One region of the Enterobacter sp. Taxon_2 genome, then DNA from elsewhere that is predicted to be linked to it. Evidence: predicted binding sites of a transcription regulator. Region 1 holds the regulator's gene; each other region holds the start of a gene.
What was found. Region 1 encodes sigma-54, which starts transcription at its own class of promoters, with help from an activator protein. Its sites were predicted from a motif close to GTTGGCACANNTTTCGCTNT; they were not measured.
Positions count from the first base shown of each region.

Region 1 (3,251 bases):
CACTGATGATCTCCAGCGCACGTTTTTTGCTCTGGCAGTGAACCGCACTGCGGGTACATTCCTGGTTAAGGACATTGCTCAGTTGAAGAGCGGAATCGTTGTTCATCATAATTTCACCTAAGCGCTAACTGTACAAATGGCCTGTTGTGTTTCACAACAGGCCGTCCTGCACCCGTTAACTGCCCGGACAATTAGTGTTGTTTCAGTTTATCTTTATGTTTATTGAGCTGTCGTGCAAGCTTATCAATCAAGCCGTCGATAGCAGCGTACATGTCTTGCCCTTCCGCACTGGCATGCAGTTCACCCCCGTTAACATGCAGGGTGGCATCCGAGATATGAGTCACTTTCTCCACTTTCAACACAATATAGACCTGATTGATCCTTTCGAAATACTGCTCGAGTTTTGCAAACTTCGCGTTCACAAAGTCGCGTAAAGCCTCAGTAATTTCGACGTTTTGTCCAGTGATGTTGAGCTGCATAGTGTCTTCCTTATCGGTTGTGTCAGACCAGCTGTTTACGCTGGTTGGACGGCGGAATGGATAAAGACTCTCGATACTTCGCAACAGTACGACGTGCCACCATAATACCCTGATCGGACAGCATGGTGGTTAACTTACTGTCGCTTAGTGGCTTCGCGGGATTCTCCGCGGCGATCAACTTCTTCACCAGGGCACGAATGGCCGTTGACGACGCTTCGCCGCCGCCCTCGGTATTCACATGGCTGGAGAAGAAATACTTAAGCTCAAAAATACCGCGTGGACTGTGCAGATACTTCTGCGTGGTGACACGGGAAATGGTTGATTCATGCATTTCGACGGCCTGGGCGATATCCGCCAGTACCATCGGTTTCATATACTCTTCGCCCTGCTCAAAGAACGCCTGCTGCTGTTCGACAATACAGCGGCTGACGCGTAGCAGCGTATCATTTCGGCTCTCCAGACTTTTGATCAGCCATCGCGCTTCCTGCAAATTGCTACGAATATATTGATTGTCGGAGTCGTTACGCACGCTGGTGCACATGGAGGCATACTGCTGGTTGATTTGCAGACGAGGGATGCTGTCTGAATTCAGTTCAACGACCCAGCGGCCATTGTGTTTTCTGACCAGCACATCCGGGATGACGTACTCGGGCTCGCTGGTCTGGATCGACTGTCCCGGGCGCGGATCGAGCGACTGGATCAGATTCACCGCTTCTTTCAGCACCTCTTCCTTCAGGCGCGTGACGCGCATCAGGGAGCGGAAATCGTGGTTCGCCAGCAGATCCAGATGATCGCTGATGATTAAGCGCGCCTCGTCGAGCCACGGCGTCTCTTTGCTGAACTGAGAAAGCTGGATCAGTAGGCAGTCGCGCAGATCTTTTGCGGCCACGCCTACTGGATCGAAACGCTGGATGCGCTTCAGAACGGCTTCAACTTCCTCAAGCTCTATCTCGTCGTCGCCCATGCTTTCCAGAATATCGTCCAGCGTGACGGTCAAATAGCCAGTGTCGTCAACGGCATCGACAATTGAGGTGGCAATCGCGCGGTCGGTATCGGAGAAGGGAGTAAGTTCCACCTGCCACATCAGGTAATCCTGCAGTGACTGGGTGGTTTCGCCCTGGTAGACCGGTAGCTCATCATCCTGGTAGTCTGCACGCGTACCGGAAGGGGTTCCGGCGGTGTAGATTTCATCCCAGCTGGCATCCAGCGGAAGCTCGTCCGGCATCTCTTTTTGTTCGAGTGCATCCGCGGTGTCGAGCGCTTCTGTCTCCTGCGATTGCTGGGTATCTACCTCGTCATGAAGATCGGTTTGTTCCAGCAGGGGGTTGCTGTCCAGCGCCTGCTGGAGCTCCTGCTGAAGTTCTAACGTGGACAGTTGCAACAGGCGAATTGCCTGCTGTAGCTGCGGCGTCATCGCCAGTTGTTGGCTGAGCCTTAATTGCAAACCTTGCTTCATGTTCAGAGCATTTTTCTCCGGTTCGGCGTTACGTTACCTCTACCCTATCAGAGTCTGAAGTCTTCCCCAAGATAGACGCGCTTAACATGATCGTCTTCGAGGATCTGCTGCGGCGTACCGTGGGCGATCAGATTGCCCTGGCTCACAATATACGCGCGTTCACACACGGCCAGCGTTTCACGGACGTTGTGGTCGGTGATCAGTACGCCAAGCCCGCTGTCACGCAGGTGTTCAATGATACGTTTAATGTCGATAACCGAGATCGGGTCAACGCCCGCAAACGGTTCATCCAGAAGGATAAACTTCGGGTTTGCGGCCAGCGCACGGGCAATCTCAACACGACGGCGTTCGCCCCCGGAGAGAGCCTGACCGAGGCTGTCGCGCAGATGCTCAATGTGGAACTCTTCCATCAGCTCGTTGGCACGATCCTGACGCTGTTCGCTGGTCAGATCGTTACGAATTTGCAGGACCGCCATCAGGTTATCGTAAACGCTAAGACGACGGAAAATGGAGGCTTCCTGCGGCAGGTAGCCGATCCCGCGACGTGCGCGCGCGTGCAGCGGCAGAAGACTGATGTCTTCATCGTCAATGACAATGTTGCCAGCATCGCGCGGCACAATGCCAACGACCATGTAGAAAGTGGTGGTTTTACCCGCACCGTTAGGGCCAAGTAGCCCTACAATTTCGCCGGAGTTGACGGTCAGACTGACATCTTCTACGACACGGCGGCCCTTATAGGCCTTCGCGAGATTTTTTGCAGTTAATGTTGCCATAACGAATTAGTTACTCTTCTTCTGTGCCGGGGCCTGGCCTTTGCCTTTATCCTGCAGCTGCGACGGAACCAGTACGGTGGTGACGCGTTTGCCTTTCTCGCTGGAGGCCTGCATTTTTTGCTCTTTTACCAGATAGGTAATCTGGTCGCCGGTAATGTTGCTGTCCAGCTGTTCCAGGTACGCATTACCGGTCAGGATGACCAGGTCCTTCGCCAGCTCATAGTGCATGTGCGTAGCGTGACCTTTCACCGGCTTGCCGTTGTCCTGCATCTGGTAGAAGGTGGCCGGGTTACCATAACCATCAATGATCTCTTTGCCCTGCTCGCCACCCGGACGGGTCACGACCACTTTGTCGGCGTTGATTTTGATGGTGCCCTGAGTCATGACGACGTTACCCGTGAAGGTGACGACGTTGCCCTGCATATCGAGAGACTGGGTGTCGGACTCGATATGGATCGGTTGGTCGGTATCGCCCGTTACAGCAAGCGCGGGGAGACTGGTCGCCAGCATCGCGCTGGCGATAATTACTTTAAGGCTGAGTTT
Region 1 is NZ_CM178024.1:4,285,272-4,288,522, reverse strand. Features, by position in the region: gene ptsN (PTS IIA-like nitrogen regulatory protein PtsN) at 1-109, opposite strand, end outside; gene hpf (ribosome hibernation promoting factor) at 192-479, opposite strand; gene rpoN (RNA polymerase factor sigma-54) at 502-1,935, opposite strand; gene lptB (LPS export ABC transporter ATP-binding protein) at 1,983-2,708, opposite strand; gene lptA (lipopolysaccharide ABC transporter substrate-binding protein LptA) at 2,715-3,251, opposite strand, start outside; gene lptC (LPS export ABC transporter periplasmic protein LptC) at 3,238-3,251, opposite strand, start outside.

Region 2 (3,251 bases), 490 kb from region 1:
CTGATTATCCATCGGCGCCATTTCCAGCAGGATCATCCCATCGGGAAGACGCTGCGCGGTCAGCGACAGAATGTGCGAGCGCCCGTCGATCACCAGCGTCACTTCGTTATCGGTAAACCCCTGGCCAGCCTGCAAACTTTCCTGCATCAGGCCAATATTCAGCGAAAAATAGCTCAGGAGTTCAGGAAGCGGGGTGCCGAACAGTTTACGTGCGCTTTGGGCGAGCAGCTGCTGCGCCGCCGGGTTGGCGTAATGAACGGCCAGCTCGTCATCGACCAGCAAAATGCTGTTAATCAAAGAATTGAGGATCTGCCCAGCATCGGGCAGCGTGCCAGTTGCCATTCAGCAGTCTCCTGGAGTTGTTGCACTGTTTTAGTGCAGTATAGCGTTTTCGGCGTAAATAGCGCGTGAGATCAGGTTGTTGGTGGAGAAAAAAGCCCATCCGGAGATGGGCTAAAAGTTTCCACGGCAACTACCCCGGCGCTTGTCACGCCGGGTAAAACAACTTTATTAAACGCTGTAGTACAGTTCGAACTCAACCGGGTGTGGCGTCATACGCACACGGTCGTTCTCTTCAATACGCAGGGCGATGTAAGCGTCAATCGCTTCATCAGTGAACACACCACCTGCAGTCAGGAACTCGCGGTCTGCGTCCAGCGCCTGCAGGGCTTCTTCCAGAGAGCCAGCAACCTGTGGGATCTCTTTCGCTTCTTCTGGCGGCAGGTCGTACAGGTTTTTGTCCATCGCTTCGCCCGGGTGGATCTTGTTCTTAATACCGTCCAGACCGGCCATCAGCAGTGCTGCGAAGCACAGGTATGGGTTAGCCGCTGGATCCGGGAAGCGCACTTCGATACGACGTGCTTTAGGAGACGCCACCACAGGAATACGGATAGAAGCAGAACGGTTACGTGCAGAGTAGGCCAGCATCACTGGCGCTTCGTAGCCCGGGACCAGACGCTTGTAGGAGTTAGTGGTTGGGTTCGCCAGGGCGTTGATCGCTTTAGCGTGTTTGATAACACCACCGATGTAATGCAGCGCCTGCTCGGACAGACCGGCATATTTGTCGCCAGAGAACAGGTTGGTACCGTTCTTGGACAGAGACATGTGGCAGTGCATACCGGAACCGTTATCGCCAAACATTGGTTTTGGCATGAAGGTCGCGGTTTTACCGAAACGGTGCGCAACGTTGTGCACAACGTATTTGTAAATCTGAATCTCATCCGCTTTCTTGGTCATGGTGTTAAAGCGGGTAGCGATTTCGTTCTGACCAGCCGTCGCCACTTCGTGGTGGTGCGCTTCAACAACCAGGCCCATCTCTTCCATGATCATACACATGGTAGAACGGATGTCCTGTGAAGAATCGACCGGAGGAACCGGGAAGTAGCCGCCTTTCACGCCAGGACGGTGACCTTTGTTACCACCTTCGTATTTGGTGGAAGAGTTCCATGCGCCTTCGATGTCATCGATAGCCACGTGGGAACCAGAAATTGAAGCGCCGAAACGGATGTCGTCAAACAGGAAGAACTCTGGCTCTGGTCCGAACAGAACGGTGTCTGCGATGCCGGTAGAACGCAGGTACTCTTCAGCGCGTTTTGCGATAGAACGTGGGTCACGGTCGTAGCCCTGCAGCGTGCCTGGCTCGAGGATGTCGCAACGGATGATCAGGGTTGGTTCTTCGAAGAACGGGTCAATGAGCGCAGTGGTTGCGTCCGGCATCAGAACCATGTCGGATTCGTTAATGCCTTTCCAGCCACCAATGGAGGAGCCGTCAAACATTTTGCCTTCTTCGAAGAATTCGGCGTTCACCTGATGAGCAGGGATTGTGACGTGCTGTTCTTTACCTTTGGTATCGGTGAAGCGCAGATCAACAAACTTCACTTCATGTTCGTTCAGCATCGTCAAAACGTGTTCAGCGGACATACTTAACTCTCCAGATTGGTCATTGTCGTCGTGGTAACGAGGTCTTCAATTTCTGTTTGTACTGGCTGGTGCCATGTATTTTTTATAAAGCGAAATCTGTGCCAACTTTTAAAACACCCCAAAAAGGCGTTATCATGCGCACCATAGTGCAAAAGGGCTGCACCACGATGGATTTGTTGCACCAGTATAGTGCTTCAATGTGAACATTGAGCACCATATTGGTGCAATTTACGTTAAAGAGCCCTTTTACCGCTCCGTGAAAGCGATCACAAAGCATCCCTGCATGACTTGTTTGCGGGGGATGTTTGTGATCCTGTTTTGTAGTGCGATTAATCCGTGTACAATAACGCGCTATTTCTAAATGCCTGAGGCAAAGTTGTGATCGAAAATTTGCGTAACATCGCCATCATCGCGCACGTAGACCATGGTAAAACTACCCTGGTTGACAAGCTGCTGCAGCAATCCGGTACGTTTGATGCGCGTGCCGAAACCCAAGAACGCGTGATGGACTCCAACGATTTGGAGAAAGAGCGTGGGATTACCATCCTCGCGAAAAACACCGCGATTAAATGGAATGACTACCGTATCAACATCGTTGATACCCCAGGGCACGCCGACTTCGGTGGTGAAGTTGAACGTGTAATGTCCATGGTAGACTCCGTTCTGCTGGTCGTTGACGCAATGGATGGCCCAATGCCACAGACGCGCTTCGTGACCAAAAAAGCTTTTGCCCATGGTCTGAAGCCAATCGTTGTTATCAACAAAGTTGACCGCCCTGGCGCGCGTCCTGACTGGGTTGTTGACCAGGTCTTCGACCTGTTCGTTAACCTCGACGCGACCGACGAGCAGCTGGACTTCCCTATCGTTTACGCCTCTGCGCTGAACGGTATCGCAGGTCTGGACCACGAAGACATGGCTGAAGACATGACCCCGCTGTATCAGGCGATTGTTGACCGTGTTCCTGCGCCAAACGTCGATCTCGACGGTACCCTGCAGATGCAGATCTCTCAGCTCGACTACAACAACTACGTTGGCGTAATCGGCATTGGTCGTATCAAGCGCGGTAAAGTGAAGCCTAACCAGCAGGTTACTATCATCGATAGCGAAGGCAAAACCCGTAACGGTAAAGTTGGTAAAGTGCTGACTCACCTGGGTCTTGAGCGTATCGAGAGCGACATCGCTGAAGCGGGCGACATTATCGCTATCACCGGTCTGGGTGAACTGAACATCTCCGACACCATCTGCGATCCGCAGAACGTCGAAGCGCTGCCAGCCCTGTCCGTTGATGAACCAACCGTATCCATGTTCTTCAACGTCAACACCTCTCCGTT
Region 2 is NZ_CM178024.1:4,775,670-4,778,920, reverse strand. Features, by position in the region: gene glnL (nitrogen regulation protein NR(II)) at 1-342, opposite strand, end outside; gene glnA (glutamate--ammonia ligase) at 511-1,920, opposite strand; gene typA (ribosome-dependent GTPase TypA) at 2,299-3,251, shown strand, end outside.
Region 2: the regulator sigma-54 is predicted to act here: its motif matches at 2,007-2,026, upstream of glnA (glutamate--ammonia ligase).

Region 3 (3,251 bases), 1.8 Mb from region 1:
CGGTTACCAGTTCAAAGTAGCCATGGCCGACAGCCGACGTATTATACAGGTTCACGTCAGAACGCCGGACGACTCACCGGTGCCAAAACTGGAAGATTAATGTAAATGGCATTTGCCCCATTGCTTGAACGCCAGCGCGTCCGTTTGCTGCTGGCGCTGTTACTCGGAGCCAGCGGTACGCTGGCTTTTTCTCCTTACGATATCTGGCCCGCGGCCATTCTCTCCCTGATGGGGCTTCAGGGTCTGACCCTGAACCGTCGTCCGGTACAGGCTGCCGCTATCGGCTACTTCTGGGGGCTGGGGCTGTTTGGCTCAGGCATCAACTGGGTTTATGTCAGCATCGCCCAGTTTGGCGGTATGCCTGGCCCGGTAAACGTCTTCCTGGTGGTACTGCTCGCCGCCTATCTCTCGCTCTATACCGGTCTGTTCGCCGGCATCCTTTCTCGCCTGTGGCCCAAAACCAACTGGCTGCGCGTCGCCATTGCCGCGCCGGTGGTCTGGCAGGTAACCGAGTTCCTGCGCGGTTGGGTGCTGACCGGCTTCCCGTGGCTGCAGTTCGGCTACAGCCAGATTGACGGCCCGCTGAAAGGCCTGGCACCGGTAATGGGTGTTGAAGCTATCAACTTCCTGCTGATGGTCGTGAGCGGCCTGCTGGTATTAGCGCTGGTCACGCGCGGCTGGAAACCGCTGGCTGTGGCGCTGGTGCTGTTCGCCCTGCCCTTCCCGCTGCGCTATATCCAGTGGTTCACGCCTGAGCCCGATCGCGCCATGCGGGTTTCCATGGTGCAGGGGAATATCCCGCAGTCCATGAAGTGGGACGAAAAAGAGCTGCTGAATACGCTGAAGATCTACGCCAACGCCACCGAAGAGGTGATGGGTAAATCGCAGCTGATTATCTGGCCGGAGTCTGCGATCCCCGATCTGGAAATTAACCAGCAGCCGTTCCTCAACATGATGAACGACCTGCTGCTGGCCCGCGGCAGCACGCTGATCACCGGGATTGTCGATGCGCGTCTGAATCAGCAGAACCGCTACGACACCTACAACACCATCATTACGCTCGGCAAAGACAGCGAATACAGCTACCACTCCACTGACCGATACAACAAGAACCACCTGGTGCCATTTGGTGAATTTGTGCCGCTGGAATCGATTCTGCGCCCGCTGGCCCCGTTCTTTGATTTGCCGATGTCCTCCTTCAGCCGCGGACCGTACGTTCAGCCTCAGCTGCACGCGCACGGCGCTGCCCTGACGCCGGCTATCTGCTACGAAATCATTCTCGGCGAGCAGGTGCGCGATAACTTCCGCCCGGATACTGACTATCTGCTGACCATCTCCAACGATGCCTGGTTTGGTAAGTCAATTGGCCCGTGGCAGCACTTCCAGATGGCACGTATGCGCTCCCTGGAGCTGGCGCGTCCGCTGCTGCGCAGCACCAACAACGGCATCACCGCCGTGATTGGTCCTCAGGGTGAAATTCAGGCGATGATCCCGCAGTTTACCCGTGAGGTACTGACCGCTAACGTCACGCCGACCACGGGACTGACGCCATACGCCCGTACAGGCAACTGGTCGCTGTGGATACTGACCGTGCTGTTCGGCTTTGGCGCGGTGCTGATGAGCCTGCGTCAGCGTCGTAAATAACCTTCCCTTCTGTTGCCGGGTGGCGCTGACGCTTACCCGGCAAATCCTCCCAAACTCCCATTCTGGCACGCCTATTGCTTTGTTTATTCAGGTAAACGCAGTTTGGCTTGATGTGCAACTTTGTCGCACCAGCGTAGATCATCGGTAGCACCGAAACGGTGCAACGGGAGATATTTGCCTCTGAATGGTGCGGCGCGCTTCGCAAAAATAAACAATAACGCAGCAAAATCTTTACATTAAGCCAGACTAAATGTTAACAAGCTTGCATAACACTGCACTCGCATTGCGCGAGATATAACAACATCACAATGGGTATCAATGCGTCGCTGGCGCTGATAAAAAAGGAGTTGGGTATGCAATTACGTAAACTGGCCACAGCAATGCTGGTTATGGGAATGTCTGCTGGCGTGGTTCACGCTGAAGATGCGCCTGCAGCAGGCAGCACTCTCGACAAGATTGCCAAAAACGGCGTCATCGTGGTCGGCCACCGTGAATCTTCTGTCCCGTTCTCTTACTACGACAACACGCAAAAAGTCGTGGGCTATTCACAGGATTACTCCAACGCTATCGTTGAAGCCGTGAAGAAAAAGCTGAACAAACCTGACCTGCAGGTGAAGCTGATCCCTATCACTTCACAAAACCGTATTCCACTGTTGCAAAACGGCACCTTTGACTTCGAGTGTGGCTCCACCACCAACAACCTTGAGCGTCAGAAACAGGCTGCCTTCTCGGACACCATCTTTGTCGTGGGCACCCGTCTGCTGACGAAGAAAGGCGGCGACATTAAAGACTTCGCTGATCTGAAAGGCAAAGCGGTTGTTGTCACCTCCGGTACCACCTCAGAAGTGCTGCTGCACAAGCTGAACGACGAGAAAAAAATGGATATGCGCATCATCAGCGCGAAAGACCATGGCGACTCCTTCCGTACCCTGGAAAGCGGTCGTGCCGTCGCGTTTATGATGGATGATGCCCTGCTGGCGGGCGAGCGTGCGAAAGCGAAGAAACCTGACAACTGGGATATCGTCGGCACCGCGCAGTCGAAAGAAGCCTACGGCTGTATGCTGCGTAAAGACGACCCGCAGTTCAAAAAGCTGATCGATGACACCATCGCTCAGGTGCAGACCTCCGGCGAAGCGGAAAAATGGTTCGACAAGTGGTTCAAGAACCCGATTCCACCAAAAAATCTCAACATGAATTTTGAACTGTCTGACGACATGAAAGCGCTGTTCAAATCTCCAAATGACAAGGCTCTTAACTAATTAGAACAACAGGGGCGGGATCTCCTGCCCTCTCGATTGTCGGGAAGCATGGACAGACTATACGTTGAGTGGTCGTTCCCCACTCAGCGCGAAAAATGAGCTTCTCACCAATCTTCGAGGGTAGCGCTGCTACCCTTTTTTTTCTGGAGTTTATTATGTCAATCGACTGGAACTGGGGCATATTCCTGCAACAAGCCCCGTTCGGCAACATCACCTATCTTGGCTGGCTGTGGAGCGGCTTTCAGGTCACCGTGGCATTATCGATAACGGCGTGGATCATCGCGTTTCTTGTCGGTTCTTTGTTCGGTATTCTGCGCACCGTCCCTAACCGTTTTCTTTCAACACTCG
Region 3 is NZ_CM178024.1:1,269,111-1,272,361, reverse strand. Features, by position in the region: gene corC (CNNM family magnesium/cobalt transport protein CorC) at 1-100, shown strand, start outside; gene lnt (apolipoprotein N-acyltransferase) at 106-1,644, shown strand; gene AC4IC4_RS05910 (amino acid ABC transporter substrate-binding protein) at 1,998-2,903, shown strand; gene AC4IC4_RS05905 (amino acid ABC transporter permease) at 3,059-3,251, shown strand, end outside.
Region 3: the regulator sigma-54 is predicted to act here: its motif matches at 1,706-1,725, upstream of AC4IC4_RS05910 (amino acid ABC transporter substrate-binding protein).